DNA from 3 places in the Hafnia sp. CBA7124 genome. Region 1 is predicted to be linked to each of the others. Evidence: predicted binding sites of a transcription regulator. Region 1 holds the regulator's gene; each other region holds the start of a gene.
The links. Region 1 encodes Fur, which represses iron uptake genes when iron is present. Its sites were predicted from a motif close to ATAATAATGAGAACNACTATCAA; they were not measured.

Region 1 (7,768 bases):
GGACAAATGGTACCGTTCTCAGCGTTCTCATCATCAAAATGGGAATATGGTTCTCCGCGTCTGGAACGTTATAACGGCCTGCCATCCATGGAAATCCTTGGGGAAGCGGCACCGGGTAAAAGTACCGGTGAAGCCATGGCGCTGATGGAAGAGTTGGTGACCAAGCTGCCTACCGGTATCGGTTATGACTGGACAGGAATGTCCTATCAGGAACGTCTATCAGGTAACCAGGCTCCGGCGCTGTATGCCATCTCGCTCATCGTGGTCTTCCTGTGTCTGGCAGCATTGTATGAAAGCTGGTCAATTCCGTTCTCCGTTATGCTCGTGGTTCCATTGGGTGTTATCGGTGCACTGTTGGCAGCAACAATGCGTGGTATGAACAACGACGTTTACTTCCAGGTAGGCTTGTTGACGACCATCGGACTTTCAGCCAAAAACGCCATACTTATCGTCGAGTTTGCTAAAGACTTGATGGATAAAGAAGGTAAAGGGCTGATTGAAGCGACGTTAGAAGCGGTACGCATGCGTCTACGCCCAATTCTGATGACGTCTCTGGCATTTATGCTGGGTGTTCTGCCATTGGCTATCAGCTCCGGTGCTGGCTCTGGCGCACAGAATGCGGTAGGTACAGGCGTAATGGGCGGTATGGTTACTGCAACTATTCTGGCCATCTTCTTCGTACCGATGTTCTTTGTGGTCGTTCGTCGTCGCTTTAACAAAGGCGGTGAAGACATCGAACATAGCCACCCTGTTGACCACCAGGTGAAATAGTTCATTTCCCTGAGTCGTCCTCGATAGGCTGATATTTTACAGCCTGATAAAACGCCCGATGAATTTCATCGGGCGTTTTTTTATATTGAAAACGTCACCGCTATTTACCGACAAATCGAAGACATAAAAAAAGCGCCGTTAAAGGCGCTTTTTGAATTTCTGAAGAACTCGCTTATTTGGCGCTGGCGAGCACGGCGCTCACAATATCCACCGCTTCTTTCTCGATTCGCTGGCGATGTTCAGCGCCCAAGAAACTTTCGCAGTAAATCTTGTAGGCTTCTTCTGTACCAGACGGACGCGCGGCAAACCAGCCGTTGTCGGTCATCACTTTCAGCCCGCCGATAGAAGCGTTGTTGCCCGGCGCTTTAGTCAAACGCGCGGTAATCGGATCGCCTGCCAGTTTGTCAGCTTTAACCATCTCAGGAGAGAGCTTCGACAGCGCATCTTTCTGTGCATGCGTCGCCGGTGCCTGAATACGGTTATAGCTTGGCGCACCAAAACGTTCCGCCAGCTTATTGTAATGCTGCTGTGGGTTTTCGCCGGTTACTGCGGTGATCTCAGCGGCAAGCAGACACATAATGATGCCGTCTTTGTCCGTTGACCACGGTGTACCGTTAAAGCGCAGGAAGGAAGCCCCCGCGCTCTCTTCGCCACCAAAACCAAAGCTGCCGTCAAACAAACCATCAACAAACCATTTAAAGCCGACAGGAACTTCCACCAGCTTGCGGCCTAAATCATTCACAACGCGGTCAATCATCGCGCTGGATACCAGCGTTTTACCTACGGCAACATCAGCGCCCCACTGTGGGCGATGCTGGAACAGATAATTGATCGCTACCGCTAAGTAGTGATTCGGATTCATCAGACCTGAAGGTGTGACGATACCGTGACGATCGTAGTCTGGGTCGTTAGCGAAGGCTAAATCAAACTGATCGCGCAGCGCCAGCAAGCCTGCCATCGCGCTTTCCGATGAGCAATCCATACGGATCACGCCGTCGTGATCTAAATGCATGAAGCGGAATGACGGATCAACGTGATCGTTCACCAGGGTCAGATCAAGTTTGTAATGCTCACCAATACGCTGCCAATATTCGATGCCTGAACCACCTAATGGATCGACGCCTAAATGCAGTCCTGAGCGCTGAATGGCTGGCATATCAACGATATCAACCAAACCTTCAATGTATGGCTGCACCAGATCTTTGGCATGCACCAAACCGCTTTTCCAAGCCGCATCCAGAGTTTGACGCTTCACGCCCTGTAAGTTAAGGCTTAATAGTTCATTGGCTCGCTGCTCAATCACTTTGGTGAGGTCAGTATCTGCCGGTCCACCATTTGGCGGATTATATTTGATACCACCGTCTTCAGGCGGGTTGTGCGAAGGCGTGATAACGATACCGTCGGCCAATGCCGCATTCTTATTGCTGTTGTGGGTCAGAATAGCGTGAGAAACCGCAGGCGTTGGTGTGAAACCATTATCCTGCTGTACCACGACATCCACGCCGTTTGCCGTCAGAACTTCCAGCACGCTGATAAACGCAGGTTCAGATAAACCGTGTGTATCTTTACCCACGATACACGGACCTTCGATGCCATTCGCTTTACGCACTTCAACAATTGCCTGCGCAATAGCTAAAATGTGCGCTTCGTTAAAGCTATGACGCTGAGCGCTGCCACGGTGACCTGAAGTCCCGAATTTTACCGCATGCGACGTGTTACCCACTTCCGGCGTCAATACATAGTATTGAGAAACCAGTTGTGCCACGTTAATCAAATCGCTCTGCTGGGCAGGCTGCCCGGCACGGGGGTGATTTGCCATGGTCACTACTCCCTACGCTATTACGCTTATATGGTTGAGTGCCTAATCGCGTTGCCAGTGCTTGCGATTAGGCAGTTCTTGAATTAGATGGTTCCGCAAACTTTTTCAATCAGTTCGGCTGGGAACTGCATCGCCTGCATAATGTGTTCAATCATGCTGCGCTTGCGATCGGTGTTGGTGTTAGTGATCACCCAGTAAGGCGTGCCCGCAACATGTTTAGGCTTGGTATGCGTGCCGTTTTGCAGCAGCGTTTGCTGGTCACCGGCGAAATAGACGCGCGTGCGGCCATGCAAGGATTCCGTTGCCGCAGCGAACCCTTGGTTATCAATGGAGTAAAGGGTTGAAAGTACCAGCATGAAGCGGTTTACCGCTTTGTTCTGCTCTGCATATTCATCAGAAAGCAACAGTTCACGCATGGTACGAACGCGATCTACCGGACGGGCAGATACCGCAGCAGCCACTGGCGCAGCGATGACGGCAGGCGTCACAGCCGGAGCAGCAGTGGCTTTATGTTCAGAGACTTTCAGCAGGCGGCGCAATATGTCAGAAGCACTCTCACCGATACTTTGCGTGTGGCTTGCAATGTAGCGGTACAGCTCCTCGTCGACTTCAATAGTTTTCATCATTATCCAATACAGGTTTACGACTTAATCAGCAGGATTATAAAGTCAAACGCCTCATGCGGATAGCGTAAACCCGATGCTCTGATCAATTCAGTGAGTTTTTTCCCAAACTTATGGAAAGAATACCCTTAAATTTTGCTGGATAACACTCGATGGCTAACAATCATGCTTAGTCGTGGTAACCTATTTGTTACAACATAAGATTTGTCGCACTCCGTTGCCGCATGTTTAGCGCATGAAGCCCGCGAATAGACACCACGAATAGACCTAACGATATGAAACTCAACTACCGCGAACATATTCCAGCCCAGCAAGCCCAGTTTCCACCGGCATTATTGATCCACGGTTTATTCGGCAGTCTGGATAATCTTGGCGTATTGGGCCGAGACTTGCGCAGCGATCGCCGTGTGATTCAGGTTGATATGCGCAATCATGGCCACTCGCCGCGCTCAGAGCGCATGGATTATGCCGCGATGGCCGAAGATTTACTGGCGTTGATCGACGATCTTTCGTTACCGCAGTTGGATGTCATTGGGCACTCAATGGGCGGAAAAGCCGCGATGACGTTAGCTGCACTTGCCCCCGAGCGTATTCGCCGCCTTGCCTTGCTGGACATTGCGCCCGTTGACTATCAGGTTCGTCGTCACGATACGATTTTTGCAGCTATCAACGCAGTGACGGATGCACGGCTGACGCGTCGCCAAGAGGCCGCTGAAATCATGCGCAGCTACATCCAAGAAGAAGGTGTAATACAGTTTTTACTGAAATCTTTTCAGGAGGGCGAATGGCTATTTAACGTGCCCGTTCTGTGGGAGCAATACGAAAATATCGTGGGCTGGCAAGAAGTAACGCCTTACCAAGGCCCTGCGATGTTTATCAAAGGTGGCTTATCGCCCTACATCCAAGATATTCATCGCGCCGCCATTGCGCGCCAGTTTCCTCATGCTAAAGCTCACGTGGTAGCCGGTACGGGCCACTGGCTGCATGCAGAAAAGCCAGAGCTGGTGCTACGCACGCTGCACCGTTTTCTCGACAGCGATGAATAAGTCAAACAGCTTAATTTTGTCGCCTTCACGACCTAACTTAATCTTAACGACAGCCTCACTGTAGAAAAAATCACCATTCATCAGTGAGGTAAGTAAGATTAAGGATTGTCGCAGCTGGGGGCGCTGGGGTATTATGGCGCGCTATTATTCTGGCAGGCAGTTTTGCTGTTCAAGGATAGTGCCGGTAAAGGGTGAATGGCCCTAGTATGTTAATCATGATCTGATTCGTTACGCAGATTCAAAATTCTCCTTGTAGTACCGCTACCTGATATGGCCAAAGAACAAACGGACCGCACGACTCTGGATCTGTTCGCAGATGAACGTCGTCCGGGTCGCCCGAAAACTAACCCGTTATCTCGGGATGAACAGCTAAGAATTAACAAACGCAACCAACTGCGCCGCGATAAAGTGAAAGGACTGCGTCGCGTCGAGCTAAAGATTAACGAAGAAGCGGTTGAAATGCTGAATCGTTTGGCTCAGGAACAAAACATTAGCCGCAGTGAATTGATTGAACAAATTTTACTCAATCAGATTTTAAAATCTTAACGCCACCAGCACACAATGACGACAAATCGATACGGTTTAAAGTGCTATAGTGCGTAAAGTACGTACTGGTCTTTCTCAAGATTCTAGTTTAATTATTTGATATAAAAGGTATAAACGCGACATGGCAATCGTAGGCATTTTCTTTGGCAGCGACACGGGCAACACGGAAAACATCGCTAAGATGATCCAAAAGCAACTCGGAAAAGACGTTGCTGAAGTTCATGACATTGCCAAAAGCAGCAAAGAAGACATCGAAGCATTCGATATTCTTCTGCTTGGCATCCCAACGTGGTATTACGGTGAAGCTCAGTGTGACTGGGATGATTTCTTCCCTTCTCTGGAAGAGATCGACTTCAACGGTAAACTGGTTGCTCTGTTTGGCTGCGGCGACCAAGAAGACTATGCAGAGTACTTCTGCGACGCTATGGGCACCATCCGTGATTTGATCGAGCCACGCGGCGCGACTATCGTTGGTCACTGGCCAACGGCGGGTTACCATTTTGAAGCGTCTAAAGCGCTGGTTGATGACAAAACCTTCGTTGGTTTGGCTATTGACGAAGATCGCCAGCCTGAACTCACCGCAACGCGTGTTGATGCGTGGGTGAAACAAATTTCCGAAGAGATGAGCTTGGCTGAGCTGGCTGGCTAATCTGAAATTGTGCCCGCTGACTGCATAAGTCAGCGGGTATTTCAGCGATTGGCGAAAGCAACTTGCAACATCTATGTAACTCATTTTTCCCGCTCTAGCCCCCGCCACCAGCAGAGTTACATATTTGTCAGTGTGTTACGTTTTATTTCCACCTTGTAATTCCGTCCAAGTTGTTAACACACTGCGGTTTCCATTTACCGCCATCAGCCTTATAATGAATCTCAATTATATTTTCAGTTCGGTGACAATTAGGGCAACGTAGGCAGCAAATGCAGGCTATCCTAAACGTCTTCGAGCTAAGTAACGGGACAGAATCCGAATGACAGATAACAACACTGCTTTAAAGAAGGCTGGACTTAAAGTCACGCTTCCGCGTCTTAAGATTCTGGAAGTTCTGCAAGATCCAACTTGCCACCACGTCAGCGCAGAAGATCTGTATAAGAAGCTGATCGATATGGGTGAAGAAATCGGCTTAGCCACCGTTTACCGTGTACTGAACCAGTTCGACGACGCTGGAATTGTGACTCGTCACAATTTTGAAGGCGGAAAATCCGTATTTGAACTGACTCAACAGCATCACCATGATCATCTGATCTGCTTAGACTGCGGTAAAGTGATCGAATTTAGCGACGACTCCATCGAAAAGCGTCAGCACGAAATCGCTAAAAAATATGGTATCCAACTGACCAACCACAGCCTGTACCTGTATGGCCACTGCGCTGAAGGTGATTGCCGCGAAGACGAAAGTCTGCACGATGGCAGAGAGTAAGCGCTCGCGAGTGTAATGAGGCGACCTGAGGGTCGCTTTTTTATTGCCTGAAATCCACCATCTTCGTTTTCTCGTCGAAAAACAGACAAAAAAAAGCCCCTCAGGCAGGGGGCTAAGCAACTCACAACTAAATCACTCATATGGCTTCGGCAGGTACCATAGCAACAATAATGATGATGAAACGGTATTAAAAATCACTGCGTTAATACGTTATTGCGGCATTCCCTACCCCACCGGAGCAGAGAATACCTTGCGTACCTATCTCGATATCACGCCTGTACCGGTTCTACGCGGCTATAGCGCTTGCCGTCTGGGCTTACTGAACGAATTTGAACGTCGCCAGAAACGGTTGGTTGAGCTTTAGCATCATAACGCTGCCACTGCTTGCCACCGTCTACGGAGTATTCAATCCCCAACCCTGGCAGCGCAATGTTGGCTTCCAGTTTCCCGCCCACAACTTTTGCTCCAGGAACCGGCAGGCGATATTCCACACCAGCTTTATCCATTTTCGCCAGCTCACGCTGTCCCATCAGGTTGGCAAAGCGCTGCCAATCACTCAGCAGAGATTTTTTGTCGACCAAGTCGGTTTCTCCGCCTTTATATTCACGGCCCGCTTTGTAGTCCTGCTCCCAACCCGCGCGATGCCATCCGCGCTCCGCCACCGTCATAACGCGAGGATAAATTTTATACTCCATCATTTCGTCGGTGCGCGTGGTTTCACTCCACAGCTGCGCTGAGAGTCCATAAACGCCCGGCCATGGCTTATCGCTTTTCGCGGTAAAGAAATTGCCGTCACGGTCTACGGAAGTTTCCGCATTCTGTGGCATGTTGTCTGGCGCGAAACTGAAGATCTTACGCTCATCGTTAAAGCGAGTTCCCCAGTAGTAGCCATTTTCCTGTGGATTCACCTCATACGGGAAATCCATGTAGACGTAGTCTGGGTTAGAAACCGTCACTTCATAGCCTTTGTTCGCCCAGTCGTTTACGGTATCAAAACCGCCCCAATAGAGCGTATCCCAGAAGTTAACACCCACGCGCTTGGTGGCAAATGCCTTCGCGTCTTTGGCATCCTTCAGGCCATCCTGCCACGCCTGCATTTTTTCAATGCCGTGCTTATTGACGATCTGGCTGACTTCAATCGCAAAGTGGCTTGGGAGATGCTCCATATCTTCCACTTTGCCGCTCTTAATTAGGGTCTGGCAAACCTGAGACTGCGCCCATGGCTTATCCTCTTTGCTCTGATCGATAATGCCTTTGCCCGGCTCAATCTTGCCATTCTTATCCTGATAACCCGGCCCTAAGCGGATATTCTTAGCTTCATCACCGCCGAAGTGCCACGTGGTTAATGGCTGCCCCGCCTCTTTGTGCATCTGCGCCACTTCGCCGATCACTTTATCGACAAAGCGCTTAGAGGAATCTAAGCATGGGTTCAAATAGCTCTTACGATCATAGAACTGCACAGACGTGGTGTTTGACGTATCCGTAGGATCAACCAAACGGAATTCGTTAGCGCCCTTCTCGTCACCAGCGGCTTTCAGTTTGTCA
Region 2 (7,768 bases), 1.6 Mb from region 1:
GTGGCGTTCACCACCATATTGACCGCGGCACGCTTAATCGACAGCGGATGCACATCAACCAGCAGTTCACCCTCGGCAAGATCGGTGTCGATCACCCTTTCATAACCACTTTCCGCGGCCACAACTTCGGCTAATATACCGTTCAGATCGCAAACCTCGGTCTGCATTTCCTGCCCGGTGCGCAGATAGTCAATGAACTGCTCAATGATGGCATTACACTCTTCGGTATCTTTGTTAATCGACTCCGCCAGATAGCCATCTTCGCTGCTCATCATCTCCGTTGCTAACCGAATGCGCGTGAGCGGCGTGCGTAAATCGTGGCTCACGCCCGCCATCAGCAAGGTACGATCGTCGGCAAGCTGCTTAACCCCTGCCGCCATTTGGTTAAATGCCCGCGTCACAGAACGAACTTCAGACGCGCCATATTCACGCAGCGGCGGAGGGATATGCCCTTTCCCCACCTGTATGGCAGCATGTTCGAGTTCCACCAAGGGTCGGTTCTGAATACGAATGAACAGCCATGCGCCACCAATCGCCAGCAGCATAATCGCCAAGGTATATCTGAACAGCGGAGAGAAGTCTCCCTGATGGATTTCCGTCAGCGGAACGCGTACCCAAATATCAGGCGATAACCATGTTTTGAGCCACACCACCGGTGTGTTCTTACTTATTTCAACGCGAACATCGGTTGGGCCGCCCAGCTGCTGCGCCATCTGCTGGCTGAGGAATTGATAGTGCTGCGCCCAGCGCAGGCCACTCTCCTCCGCCGCAGAATTGGTGTACAGAGAAATGCCCAGCTCACGATAAATTTCGCGCCGAAACGCCGGAGGAACCTCCAGCTGTGTACCATCCTCAAGCTGTAGCTTGTCCGTCATCAACATACGGACTTCATACGCCAGCACCTTATTGAATTGCTGTAGGCTGGGCAGAATCGCGAAATTCAGCACCACCAAATAGGTTGTCACCAAACTGACAAACAGTAAGGTGACAATCAGCAACAACGTGCGGGCAAATGAGCTACGCGGCGAGAAGCGCAGTCGCCTCATGCTTTACTGCCGTCCGGCACAAAGACGTAGCCCAAACCCCAAACGGTTTGGATATAGCGAGGATGTGCAGGATCTTCTTCAACCATGCGGCGCAAACGTGAAATTTGCACGTCGATAGAACGTTCCATCGCGCTGTATTCACGGCCACGTGCCAGATTCATTAGCTTATCTCGAGACAGTGGCTCACGCGGATGACTCACTAGCGCTTTTAGTACCGCAAATTCACCGCTGGTTAATGGCATAGGCTCATCTTCACGGAACATCTCGCGCGTACCGAGGTTCAATTTGAATTTGCCGAAGGAGATCACCGCATCTTCTTGAGATGGCGCACCCGGCAATTCATTGGCCTGACGGCGTAACACCGCACGGATACGAGCCAGCAGCTCACGCGGGTTAAACGGCTTAGGAATATAGTCATCGGCGCCAATTTCCAGCCCAACGATACGATCGACCTCTTCACCTTTTGCCGTCACCATAATGATCGGCATTGGGTTGCTTTGGCTGCGCAGACGGCGGCAGATAGACAAACCATCTTCGCCCGGTAGCATTAAATCCAGCACCATCAGGTGGAAAGATTCACGGGTTAGCAAGCGATCCATTTGCTCGGCGTTGGCGACACTGCGCACCTGAAAACCCTGTTCGGTCAGGTAACGCTCTAACAACGCACGTAGGCGCATGTCGTCATCAACAACTAAAATCTTGTAGTTCTCTTGCATGGTGTACTCCCAAAGGCGCCAAAGGCGGTATGCCCGACACGCTGAGCCGATATAATTAAAGCGATCTTTTTAAGGATGCCTATTGTTCAGAAACTGTGGCAATTGAGACAGCAGATAATGGTTTATATTCTAGCCTAAATTGTTACAAAGGTTATTTATCTTATGCTTACGGGCAGTTATTACACTTTTTATCACAAAATTTATCGCAAAATGCGATCAAATTAGCATCGCCAGATGAAGCTTCTCGCCGCGAATTGTAATCTTACGATTCGTGATATAACGTTCCATCCCCGCCTCATACAGGCAGAAATGAATACCTCGACTTCTTTTTCATGTGTTTTACAGGGCAGCAAAGAATGAAAACGCAACTGATTACACGCGGCGGCTACGAAAAGCTCAAGCAGGAGCTAGATTATTTGTGGCGCGAAGAGCGTCCTGAAGTGACAAAGAAAGTGACATGGGCAGCCAGCCTCGGTGACCGCAGCGAAAACGCAGACTATCAATATAACAAAAAGCGCCTACGCGAAATCGACCGTCGAGTCCGCTATCTCACCAAATGCCTTGAGCAACTGCGTATCGTTGATTATTCACCGCAGCAGGATGGAAAGGTCTTCTTCGGTGCATGGGTAGAAGTCGAAAATGATGAAGGCGTTATTAAGCGTTTTCGTATCGTTGGCTACGATGAAATTTTCGGCCAAAAAGACTATATCTCTATCGACTCACCGATGGCGCGCGCGTTGCTAAAAAAAGAGGTTGGCGATGCGGTTACCGTGACCACGCCGGTAGGTGAAGCGGTGTGGTACATCAATGAGATTGACTATCCGAAAGCATAATTCGGCATTATCCGAGCGCTTCGCGGCCCCTTGAACTGGCATGTTTATGCATCAAAAAGTATATACTTGCCCATAATTTTTAAACTTACGGACATACTGATTCTATGAATGATTCATTGAGCCGCATTATTGCGAGTGAACTGCAAGCGCGACCAGAGCAGGTTGATTCAGCCATTCGCCTCTTGGACGAAGGGAACACCGTCCCTTTTATTGCTCGCTACCGTAAAGAAGTTACCGGCGGTTTAGATGATACCCAGCTACGCCAGTTAGAAACCCGCTTAGGGTATCTGCGCGAGTTGGAAGAACGTCGCGCCACCATTCTGAAATCTATCGACGATCAGGGCAAACTGACCGAGCAGCTTGCCGGTGCCATCAACGGCACCATGAGCAAAACCGAGCTGGAAGATTTATATCTTCCCTACAAGCCTAAGCGCCGCACCCGTGGGCAAATCGCGATTGAAGCAGGTCTTGAGCCGCTGGCCGATTCGCTGTGGCAAGACCCGCAGCAAGATCCTGACACGCTGGCCGCCCGCTACGTTGATGCCGATAAAGGCGTTGCCGACACCAAAGCGGCGCTCGATGGTGCTCGCTATATTCTGATGGAGCGTTTCTCTGAGGATGCCGCACTGCTGGCTAAAGTGCGTAACTATCTCTGGAAAAATGCTCATCTGGTGTCCAAAGTGGTCGAAGGCAAAGAGGAAGAAGGGGCGAAATTCCGTGACTACTTCGACCATCACGAGCCAATTGCCAATGTGCCTTCCCACCGCGCACTGGCGATGTTCCGAGGCCGCAACGAGGGAGTATTACAACTCTCCCTGAACGCCGATCCTCAGTTTGAACAAGCCCCACGCGAAAGCTATTGCGAACAAATCATTATCGATCATTTAGGTTTACGCCTAAACAATGCACCGGCTGATGCTTGGCGCAAAGCGGTGGTGAACTGGACTTGGCGTATCAAAGTGTTGCTGCATCTTGAAACTGAGCTGATGGGCACCTTGCGCGAACGTGCCGAAGATGAAGCCATTAACGTTTTCGCCCGCAACATGCACGACCTGCTTATGGCTGCTCCGGCAGGTATGCGAGCAACTATGGGCCTCGATCCTGGTTTACGTACCGGCGTTAAAGTGGCCGTGGTTGACGGCACGGGTAAACTCGTCGCAACAGATACCATTTATCCACACACCGGACAGGCCGCAAAAGCCGCCGCCTCAGTAGCAGCGCTGTGTATCAAACACAACGTGGAACTGGTGGCGATTGGTAATGGCACCGCATCTCGCGAAACTGAGCGCTTCTATTTAGATGTTCAGCGCCAGTTCCCTGAAGTTAAAGGCCAAAAAGTTATCGTCAGCGAAGCGGGCGCATCCGTTTATTCCGCGTCTGAGCTCGCTGCGCAAGAATTCCCAGACTTGGATGTGTCGATCCGCGGAGCGGTATCTATCGCCCGCCGTCTGCAAGATCCACTGGCTGAGCTGGTGAAAATCGATCCGAAATCAATCGGGGTTGGTCAGTATCAGCACGACGTTAGCCAAACCCAGTTGGCACGAAAACTGGATGCCGTTGTAGAAGACTGCGTGAACGCCGTTGGCGTCGATCTCAACACCGCATCGGTTCCATTGTTGGCTCGCGTTGCAGGACTCACACGTTTGATGGCGCAAAATATCGTCGGATGGCGTGACGAAAATGGCCGCTTCAGCAACCGTGAGCAGCTGTTGAAAGTCAGCCGTTTAGGCCCTAAAGCGTTCGAGCAGTGCGCTGGCTTCCTGCGTATTAACCACGGCGATAATCCGCTGGATGCATCAACCGTTCACCCGGAAGCCTACCCTATCGTTGAGCGTATTTTGGCAGCCACACGCCAAAGCCTACAGGAATTGATGGGCAATCCAACGGAGCTACGCGGTCTGAAAGCCAGCGAGTTTACCGACGAGCGTTTTGGTGTGCCAACGGTCACCGATATCATTAAGGAACTGGAAAAACCAGGACGCGATCCGCGCCCTGAGTTCAAAACCGCGACCTTTGCCGACGGCGTTGAAACCATGAACGACCTGCAGCTGGGGATGATTCTGGAAGGCTCGGTCACCAACGTCACCAACTTTGGTGCCTTCGTTGATATCGGCGTCCACCAAGATGGTCTGGTGCATATTTCTTCACTGGCGGATAAGTTTGTCGATGACCCGCATAAAGTCGTGAAAGCTGGCGACATTGTTAAGGTCAAAGTGATGGAAGTCGATCTGCAGCGTAAACGTATTGCATTGACGATGCGTTTAGACGAGCAACCTGGCGAAAGCGGTTCGCGTCGCAGCAGCACAGAACGCACGCCAGATCGTCAACGTCCGGCGAACAATCAGGCTCGCCAAGCGAGAAATGACAAAAAACCTGACAGCGGTAATAACAGCGCAATGGGCGACGCGCTCGCCGCCGCCTTTGGCAAAATGAAGCGTTAACCGCGCAATAAGCCAATCTCCTTTCCCTCGCCAATATCGCGAGGGAAAGTGAGATGCATCACAATTTACAAATCTAAATGAGTATTCATTGCAATTACACACGTAAAGTTCAAATGCATATGTATCTGCATTGAAAATAAATAGTTAATGGATTTATTTTTAAAGCGTAATTTTTAACACCGTTAATATTTCGAAACTCAGTTTTATTAACGCACAAATATTCCCGCCACGCAGTCAAACCGCCGTTATTAATTCTCAAATCGCCGCTTACCCCTACATTTGCTATTGATTCCATCAAATATATTGAATATATGCTTTGTATATCGCCTTAATTCAAACGCATAAATCATGAAAATAAGAACAAATCCTTAACCGTTTTAACCAATGATTCTCATTTGCGATAGCTGAAAAATAGTGCTAAAACGGCATAATAAGGACCGAATCATAGTTGAAACGCCGAGAGCACTGGAAACACACTTCAGTATGAACTCGGCGGTTTTTGCCCTGTGATTATAATAATAATTCTCAATATTATTATTTTACGCATTCTCTGTTGCCAACTTGCATCACCTATCTAGAATGCACGGCGCTATCGCCAAGGATAAAGATAATCCGGTTCTCCTGTCTGACCTATAAACTTCAGACCCGAGTGTTTCCTCGTAGCAAATTACCGAATGTAAGAAGGTTTTTTATGCATCAGCTTCTTCCGGGCCACCAATATAAAATCATTGGCTTCTCGCCTTTAATTAGCCCTGCCTATCGTCAGAAATTACTTTCTCTGGGTTTTTTGCCTGGTTCTCCATTTAGCGTGGTACGTATTGCACCGCTAGGCGATCCCATTGAGGTGAAGTCTCGCCGCGTCAGCCTTGTGCTGCGTAAAAAAGATCTGGAGTTATTGATGATTGAGCCAATCGCTCAGGCAGACGCCAATCAGACTCACGTCGTCACCTCACAGATTACCGCTAGCGGCGCATAAATAAACGACTCACTTTGCTGCTGACCTTTTACCAGCAGCCATTTTTAGGGATGGCGACAGTACGGCCTGTGGTCTTGTCGTCGACGACAAACTCTTCTTATACAATGTTGGATTATGAAACAGCTCACCATCGGGTTAATCGGTAACCCCAACTCGGGAAAAACCACGTTATTCAACCAGCTTACGGGCGCTAGGCAGCGCGTAGGTAACTGGGCTGGCGTCACCGTGGAGCGCAAGGAAGGCCATTTTTCTACCCTAGAAAATCAGGTCAAACTGGTAGATCTACCAGGAACTTACTCCCTGACCACAATTTCTGAGCAAACGTCGCTGGACGAGCAGATTGCTTGTCACTACATCCTGAGCGGCGACGCTGATTTAATCATCAACGTGGTTGATGCATCTAACCTAGAACGCAACCTCTATCTGACTTTGCAGCTGCTTGAGCTGGGTATCCCGTGCATCATTGCACTGAACATGCTGGACATTGCTCGCAGCCAGAAAATTGATATTGATATTGATGCGCTGTCCAAACGCCTTGGTTGCCCGGTCATTCCTTTAGTATCCACGCGCGCCAACGGAATCGCCGAGCTGAAAAAAGCCATTGATTTGCCTCCAACCTGCGCAGTTGAAGCATTGGTTGAATATCCGCCGCTGCTGTTGGGTCAGGTCGATCGCCTGTCTCAGGCCATGCCGGATACGCTTGCCGTTCAGCAACGTCGTTGGCTGGCATTGCAACTGCTCGAAGGAGACATCTATAGCTCCACTCGCGCCAGTAATGCGTTGAAAATCCTGCCAGAAGTTCAGGAAACGCTAAAGCGCACCCTTAACGAAGATCCGGCGCTTATCATTGCTGACTCACGCTATAAAAGCATCACCGATATCTGTGATTCTGTGAGCAACACGGCCACCGCACTGCCGAATATTTTGACGGAAAAACTGGACCGCATCATTCTTAACCGATGGCTGGGAATACCTATTTTTCTGCTGGTGATGTATGTGATGTTCGTTCTGGCGATCAACATCGGTGGCGCACTTCAGCCGCTGTTTGATGTGGGTTCATCAACCATATTTATTCAGGGTTTACAATGGGTTGGATACACCCTGCGCTTCCCGGAATGGCTAACCATTTTCCTTGCTCAAGGGATCGGTGGCGGTATCAACACCGTGCTGCCGCTCGTGCCACAAATCGGCATGATGTACCTGTTCCTCTCCTTCCTTGAGGATTCCGGCTACATGGCGCGTGCCGCCTTCGTGGTCGACCGCATGATGCAGGCGTTGGGCTTGCCGGGTAAATCATTCGTTCCTTTAATCGTTGGCTTTGGCTGCAACGTGCCTTCCGTGATGGGTGCTCGTACTCTGGATGCACCTCGTGAACGCTTAATCACCGTATTGATGGCACCGTTCATGTCCTGCGGCGCACGCTTGGCCATTTTTGCCGTCTTCTCTGCCGCATTCTTTGGTCAGGGCGGCGCACTGGTCGTCTTCTCGCTATATATGCTCGGCATTGTGATGGCGATTCTGACCGGACTGATGCTCAAACACACAATCATGCGTGGCGAAGCCTCACCGTTCGTGATGGAACTGCCGGTTTATCACGTACCACACCTGAAAAGCCTGCTACTGCAAACTTGGCAGCGCCTGAAAGGCTTCGTGATGCGCGCCGGTAAAGTCATCATCATCGTCAGTATTTTCATTGGCGCGCTCAATAGCTTCTCCTTTAGTGGTAAAGCCGTTGATAGCATCAACGACTCAGCGC
Region 3 (7,768 bases), 180 kb from region 1:
TAAGACTGATTCAGCCGACTATTGATGCGATGCATTACGTTCGGCAATCGCTTTGCTCAGCGTCGCCAGATATTCCGGCACATCCATTTTCGGCAGCATAACTTCAATCAGCGTCAGCGCTTTTGGCGTTTTGCTGGCGTCAAAGGCCTTTTGCAGAGATTGCACGCTGTCGGCATGATAGGTGACTGCGTTGCCGTTCACCGAAAGTGCGGCCGGAATTTGAGTCCAATTCCATGCGGCAATATCGTTGTAGACTTCTTCCGGGCCGTGGATCGCTCGCTCTACGGTATAGCCATCGTTGTTCACTAAAATAATCACCGGCTTTAAACCGTGACGCAGCAGCGTACCTAATTCTTGAATGGTAAGCTGCGCCGAGCCGTCGCCGATCAACAGCACTACGCGGCGCTGTGGCTGCGCCAGTTGGGCTCCCAACACCGCGGGCAGCGTATAGCCAATCGATCCCCACAGCGGCTGAACGATAAGGCTGGCATCTTTAGGCAAACGCAGCGTCGCAGAGCCAAAGCTCGAAGTGCCCTGATCGGCAATCACGATATCGCCTGCGCGTAAAAACCGCTGTACCTGCTGCCAAAACGTATGCTGATCAAGATGGTTACCCTGCCCCTCAGGTAAGCTATCTCGCTGGGCATCAGGGGATTGCCACTCTACGCAAAGCTCACGCGCCAGATCAATTAATGCGGCCAATGCGTTATTCATCGGTAATTGACTAAACACGCGCCCTGCCACGCTGGCTGAAAATGGCTGAATATCGATGGTTTTATTTAACGCAAGCTGATGGGTGAAGCCCGCCGTTACGCTGTCGGTTAACCTCACCCCCACGCTTATCAACGCATCTGCATTTTCAATCGCGGCCTTCACGCAGGGCTGGCTAGCGCCTCCGGCATAGGTACCAACAAAGTTTGGCTGACTTTCATCGAGAACACCTTTCCCCATGAGCAGCGTTGCGCTGGCAACGCCGGGTAAATCAGCCAACTGTTGAACGGCCTGTTTTTGACCAAAACGGTCGGCCAGAAAATCGGCCAATAATGCGACCTTACGAACCGGTTTAAGCAGCTCACGCGCCGCCTGAACAAATTCATTTAGCCCGATGATCTCATCTTGCCGTGCGGCGAAAGGATAGAGTTCGGTTCGAATCGGCTCATCACACACATCGCTTGGCAATAAGAAATAACCTGGTCGACGGTGATAGAGCACATCGCTGAGAACACGATCGATTTCAACCGCCGCATTTTCTGGGGTCAATATGGCCTGCGAACAGGTGACTTCCGCCGCCATGCGATAGAAGTGGCCATAATCGCCATCGCCTAACGTATGGTGTAGTAGCTCTCCTTTCTGCTGAGAACGCCTATTCGGAGCCCCCACAATATGAATGACCGGTAAATATTCAGCATAGCTGCCTGCGGTGCCATTAATTGCACTCAATTCCCCCACCCCGAACGTGGTCACCAGCGCCGCTGCGGGTGCACAGCGCGCATATCCATCGGCGGCATAGGCGGCGTTGAGCTCATTGGCGCATCCCACCCATTCAAGATCGGCGTGAGCCGTAACAAAATCGAGAAAACGTAGATTGTAGTCTCCGGGAACGCCAAACACGTGCTGGATACCCGCCTGTGAAAGTCGGTCGAGTAGATAGTCGGATACGCTATACACCGTGCTATTTGAAGTCTTGCTCATTGCGATGCTCCCAATGGACATTTCAGGGCAGTAAGCGCTGAAAAAACGAGAATTTAGATCACGTTTAAAAGTATAGGGGGCTCTTTTTGATGGCGTTGAAACCGGCTCTGGAGCATGATGGAAAGCTAGATTTACGCTGTGAACACCCATGCCACCGATTAGCATCAGGCGGCGTACTGTGTGTTTATCGTCTTTTTTCATGTCATCGTGTAAGGAAGATCAATGAGTTATCTGGCAAATCCCGAACGCTATCAATCGATGGAATACCGACGTTGCGGTAACAGCGGTTTACAGCTACCGGCTATCTCGCTGGGGTTGTGGCATAACTTTGGTGATACCACCCTTTTCGATAACAGCCGCGATATGCTGCTGCGCGCTTTCGATTTAGGCATCACTCATTTTGATCTCGCGAACAACTATGGCCCCCCTCCCGGCTCGGCAGAAATCAATTTTGGCCGTGTTCTACAACACGATCTCCTGCCTTATCGCGATGAAATGGTGATTTCCAGCAAAGCGGGATACACCATGTGGGAAGGGCCTTACGGTGACTGGGGCAGCAAAAAATACTTAGTGGCTAGCCTTAACCAAAGTCTGAAACGCATGGGGCTAGACTATGTCGATATTTTCTATCATCACCGTCCCGATCCTAATACCCCGCTCGAAGAAACCATGGGCGCTCTCGACCTCATCGTGCGTCAGGGTAAGGCCTTGTACGTTGGGCTATCTAACTATCCTGCTGAAACGGCTCGTCAAGCAATTGCGATCCTGCGCGATCTCGGGACGCCTTGCTTGATCCATCAACCTAAATATTCAATGTTTGAACGTTGGGTTGAAGGCGGTTTGTTAGATGTCTTGCAAGAGGAAGGGGTGGGTTCGATTGCATTTTCTCCTCTGGCGGGAGGCCTACTGACAGATCGATATCTGCATGGAATACCAGAAGATTCACGCGCAGCACACAGCCAATTTTTAAAACCTGAAGCCATTACTGAGCAGAAGCTGGAGAAAATTAAGCAGCTTAATGAGATGGCGTTGGCGCGAGGGCAAAAACTGTCGCAAATGGCGCTGGCCTGGGTGCTACGTGGCGATCGCGTGACATCGGTACTGATTGGCGCAAGCCGTATCAGCCAAATTGAAGATGCCGTCGGCATGCTAGAAAACCGACATTTTAGCGCCGAAGAGCTCAGCGCTATCGAAATGATTCTGGCCAGTTAATCTTCATCAACCGAACGCAGTACACGACATGGATTTCCCGCTGCAACAACGCGCGGCGGGATATCTTTCGTGACCACGCTTCCGGCACCAATCACAGAACCGTCACCGATGGTAACGCCCGGACATACAATCACCCCGCCGCCAATCCACACTTTGTTGCCAATCGTAATCGGCTTACCAAACTCAATGCCTGAAATTCGCTGTTCAGGATGGGTAGGATGTGCCGCGGTATAGAGTTGCACATGGGGGGCGAACATCACGTCATCGCCGATAGTCACAGGTGCGATGTCCAAAATGGTCAGATCCGTATTGGCGTAAAATCGCTGCCCAATTTTAATGTTGTAGCCGTAGTCGCAAAAGAACGGCCCGGTGATCTCAGCCAGCTTATCCACATTCGGCAACAGCGCTTCCAGCAGCTCTTTGCGCATCTGCTGCTGCGACGGCAAGGTATGGTTAAAGTGGAAACATAAATCAATCGCGCGTAGTCGATCGGCCACTAACTCAGGATCTGACGAGTAGTAGTTTTCACCCTCAATCATCTTCTGTTTTTCACTTTTGCTCACGTCTACTGCTCCTTAACTTGGCGAGGTCGCCAGAATAATCTCAAACGTCGCGATTAACAGCGGATTACCCCATTTCTCCACATTGTCATCACATTCACAATGCTAATATCAGCTCACATAAAGGAATGACGGCGTTATGTGTTGTTCATTGAAGATGATGCCAACCAACGTCCTTCCCCGTAAAGGAGAAAAACATGAACCTGCGTATCGCTGCAGTTATTTTTGCTTTTTGTAGCCTGATGCCTCTGGGCGTTGCACAGGCTACGTCCGCTGATATTGATTTACTTCCCGGCGTGAGCTTGCACCTTGGTGACCGCGATCAGCGAGGGAATTACTGGGATGGCTATGACTGGCGCGATCAAAACTGGTGGCGCAATCATCAAGGCCATTGGGTTGGTGACCGCAGTCCTCGCGGCTATTACTGGGATGGTGGCCGCTGGCGTGACCACAACTGGTGGCAGAAAAACTACTATTCACGCGGCGGGAAGTATTACCGCTATGACCATAAAAACAAATATAAGCATCATGACCGTGGCAACCATTATGGTCACTATAAAAAACACGACCGCCATGACCACGACGATCGTGGCCACGGGCATGGCCATCACTAATGACTGAATAAAAAAAGCAGGTTCACGAAAATGAACCTGCTTTTCTATAAATATTCTAAAAACAAATCTTCTAAGCCCTAAAACAACATACTCACCAGCAGGTAGAAGTTGAGTCCGACGACCACGACCACAATCACTTTACCCAGCGCCTGAACGGTACGTCCGTTCACCATCTCGCCCATCAGTTCTTTATTGCCGGTGAAGCGCAGCAGCGGCACCAATGCCAAAGCAATACCAAAGCTCAACAGCACCTGACTTAACAATAGAATACGGGTCGCATCCAGCCCGGCCATAATCACGATGAAAGAAGGCAGCATGGTCACCACTCGGCGCACCCAGAGCGGAATGTAAAAGCGCACAAAGCCCTGCATAACCACCTGACCCGCCAAGGTTCCCACCACGGTAGAAGACAAACCGGCAGCGACTAGGCTCAAACCAAAAATAGTGGCGGCAGCATTACCTAGCAGCGGTTTTAGCGTTAAATAAGCTTGGTCCAGCTCTGCAATTCCACTGTGACCGCTAAAATGAAACGCTGCCGCTGCGGTTGCCATCATCGCAAGGTTAACAAAGCCGGCAATGGTCATTGCAATGGCAACGTCGAGTTTAGTGGAAGAGTAACGTTCGGCCTTGGTCCCCAACGATGCAGACGTTTGTGTCAGAGACGAATGCAGGTAAATCACATGCGGCATGATCGTTGCGCCTAACACACCGGCTGCCAAAAATACCGCTTCGTGAGTGGGTAAATCCGGAACCAACATTCCGTGCGCGAGCTGAGCAACGCTTGGCTGAGAAAATACCAGCTCCACGATATAGGCCGCAGCAACAAAAAGCAGCAAGCCACCGATAACCAGCTCAAGCGGTTTCTGTCCACGGCGTTGTAGCGTCAGGATCAAGAAAGTGGCAATACCGGTTAAAACCGCCCCTTCCAACAACGTACAACCCAGCAATAACTTGAAGCCAATCGCGGCCCCGATAAACTCAGCCAAGTCGGTCGCCATGGCAATGATTTCAGCCTGAACCCAATAAGCCCAAACCGCCGGACGTGGAAAGCGATCGCGAATATGTTCCGCTAGATTTTTACCGGTAGCGATGCCAAGTTTTGCGGAAAGCAGCTGGATAAGCATGGCCATGAAGTTGGCCCATACAACGACCCACAGCAGCTTGTAGCCGTATGACGCACCGGCCTGAATATTAGTCGCAAAGTTACCGGGATCGATATAGCCGATGGCGGCGATAAAGGCGGGTCCCATCAGCGAAAGTTTTATCTTCCGCGACGCAGGAGGAGTTGTTTCTGCAACACGTGAATCAAGCATACCAGCCACCTTAACACCTATAGTCACACTAACAATTTGTGACCTAAACTTCGTGATTAACTCCATTATTGTATAAGTGATAATGATTATCAATATCAACTTGAACGATACTGCCTATCCGTTCGATAGGCCGTTTGCTTGTGGAGTCTGACAAGGCGCTTTCAGCACTTAAACACGCGACCATCACCGCTTCTGGCATTTCTTCCCAATAAGCGAACTATGGTGTTTAATAATAATATCACAACTTCTCAAACTTTCATCAACATGGTCCTTGGGGGCTTTTTGTTACTTTTCTAACTTTTTTCTTGATTTACGTTATAACAATTTCAATATTTGCAACCTAAGTCTCGTTTTTACCTGTGCCGTTACATAGAATGTGCTGCGAAATTTAGCCTGCCTCATAATTTGGAGCACTGTATGTCCCCTATTTTGCATTTTGTTTTAGCCCTTGCGGTGGTAGCGGTACTTGCCCTGCTCGTTAGCCGCGATCGCAAAAGCATTCGCGTGCGCTTCATTGTTCAGTTGTTAGTCGTTGAAATCCTGCTGGCTTACTTCTTCCTGAACTCCAACATTGGTTTGGGCTTCGTGAAGGGTTTCTCTGGGTTCTTCGAAACGCTGCTCAAATATGCGGCAGAAGGTACCAACTTCGTCTTCGGTAACATGAGTGACAAAGGTCTGGCCTTCTTCTTCCTGAACGTACTGTGCCCAATCGTCTTTATCTCTGCTCTGATTGGTATTCTTCAGCACATTCGCATATTGCCGGTTATCATCCGCGCAATTGGTACCGTGCTGTCTAAAATCAACGGCATGGGTAAGCTGGAATCTTTCAATGCCGTGAGCTCGCTGATTCTGGGTCAGTCTGAGAACTTCATTGCGTACAAAGATGTTCTGGGCAAAATGTCTGAAAAACGTATGTACACCATGGCAGCAACGGCGATGTCTACCGTTTCTATGTCCATCGTTGGTGCATACATGACCATGCTGGATGCCAAATTTGTGGTAGCCGCATTGGTGTTAAACATGTTCAGTACCTTTATCGTACTGTCCCTGATTAACCCTTATTCTGTGGAAGGTGAGGCTGACATCCAGCTGAAAAACACCCACGAAGGTCAGAGCTTCTTTGAAATGCTAGGTGAATATATTCTGGCTGGTTTCAAAGTTGCGATTATCGTTTCCGCTATGCTGATTGGTTTCATCGCGCTGATTGCTGCGTTGAACGGCCTGACCGAATGGGTCTTCGCGCTGTTCCACGTTGACGGCATGACTTTCCAGAGACTGCTGGGCTATGTCTTCTATCCATTTGCATGGGTAATGGGCGTACCAAGCCACGAAGCGCTGAACGTTGGTAGCATCATGGCAACCAAGCTGGTTTCTAACGAATTCGTTGCCATGATTGACCTGCAGAAGATTGCAACCGAACTGTCTCCTCGTTCACTGGGCATTCTGTCTGTGTTCTTGGTTTCCTTCGCTAACTTCTCTTCTATCGGTATCGTCGCAGGCGCCATCAAAGGCCTGAACGAACACCAAGGAAACGTGGTTGCTCGCTTCGGTCTGAAACTAGTTTACGGTTCTACACTGGTCAGTATTTTGTCTGCGTCAATTGCAGGTCTGTTCCTGTAATACGTTAGGTTAATTCTGATTGGCTAAAAGGCGCTTAGGCGCCTTTTTTATTGCCCGTTACCCAATGACATCTCTTTTTACAGAAAAGTCCGTAGCGGTGCTTACAGGGCTATTATGTAGGGCGTTTATTGAATCGATAGTGAAAGAGTTGAAACCAGCGAACGGAAAGAGAAAAGAATTTCAGTACGAAATGCTGAAAAGCAAAAAGCCGACATTTCTGTCGGCTTTTCAAATTTTGGTGGAGCTAAGCGGGATCGAACCGCTGACCTCTTGCATGCCATGCAAGCGCTCTCCCAGCTGAGCTATAGCCCCACAACGTAAACTACGAGAAGTGGTTGTGCTTCTTTCAAGCTTATTTCTAAAGCTTATAATAACGACCAACCAGTCTGAGAAAAGGTTGGTGGAGCTAAGCGGGATCGAACCGCTGACCTCTTGCATGCCATGCAAGCGCTCTCCCAGCTGAGCTATAGCCCCAACGCTGACGCTAAATCGCGTTAACGGGGCGCATGATATGAAACCTCACAAATACTGTCAACGGCTAAATGTTTTTCTTAATCTAAACGCTGAAAAAGCCGCCAACTCAGCGAAATTTATCGACAAATTGAAGCTGAAAACAATCCAATCTTTAGGAATGCTAAAGCTATTTTATAGCTTCACTCACTGTATTCTATTAGCTAGATATGTAACTATTTTGGGTAATACATACGACAGTGTTTTTTAGTAAGCAAAGGAAGAAATATGAACAAGGAATGGTATG

Region 2: a site for Fur is predicted at 5,549-5,571, ahead of feoA (ferrous iron transporter A). Genes of this name have one in related genera too.
Region 3: a site for Fur is predicted at 5,468-5,490, ahead of CPY98_RS06540 (Nramp family divalent metal transporter). Genes of this name have one in related genera too.

Annotation. Positions count from the first base shown of each region.
Region 1 covers NZ_AP017469.1:1,217,175-1,224,942, reverse strand. The annotation lists gene CPY98_RS05705 (multidrug efflux RND transporter permease subunit AcrB) at 1-771, shown strand, start outside; gene pgm (phosphoglucomutase (alpha-D-glucose-1,6-bisphosphate-dependent)) at 944-2,590, opposite strand; gene seqA (replication initiation negative regulator SeqA) at 2,674-3,213, opposite strand; gene ybfF (esterase) at 3,489-4,259, shown strand; gene ybfE (LexA regulated protein) at 4,530-4,805, shown strand; gene fldA (flavodoxin FldA) at 4,927-5,454, shown strand; gene fur (ferric iron uptake transcriptional regulator) at 5,774-6,223, shown strand; gene CPY98_RS05670 (beta-N-acetylhexosaminidase) at 6,493-7,768, opposite strand, start outside.
Region 2 covers NZ_AP017469.1:4,219,080-4,226,847, forward strand. The annotation lists gene envZ (two-component system sensor histidine kinase EnvZ) at 1-1,046, opposite strand, end outside; gene ompR (two-component system response regulator OmpR) at 1,043-1,762, opposite strand; gene greB (transcription elongation factor GreB) at 2,119-2,595, shown strand; gene CPY98_RS19200 (Tex family protein) at 2,700-5,036, shown strand; gene feoA (ferrous iron transporter A) at 5,728-6,012, shown strand; gene feoB (Fe(2+) transporter permease subunit FeoB) at 6,127-7,768, shown strand, end outside.
Region 3 covers NZ_AP017469.1:1,400,039-1,407,806, reverse strand. The annotation lists gene CPY98_RS06565 (LysR family transcriptional regulator) at 1-3, shown strand, start outside; gene CPY98_RS06560 (alpha-keto acid decarboxylase family protein) at 19-1,692, opposite strand; gene mgrA (L-glyceraldehyde 3-phosphate reductase) at 1,915-2,904, shown strand; gene CPY98_RS06550 (sugar O-acetyltransferase) at 2,901-3,443, opposite strand; gene CPY98_RS06545 (DUF2502 domain-containing protein) at 3,662-4,078, shown strand; gene CPY98_RS06540 (Nramp family divalent metal transporter) at 4,156-5,391, opposite strand; gene CPY98_RS06535 (NupC/NupG family nucleoside CNT transporter) at 5,809-7,011, shown strand; tRNA gene CPY98_RS06530 (tRNA-Ala) at 7,248-7,323, opposite strand; tRNA gene CPY98_RS06525 (tRNA-Ala) at 7,410-7,485, opposite strand; gene CPY98_RS06515 (DNA-binding protein) at 7,750-7,768, shown strand, end outside.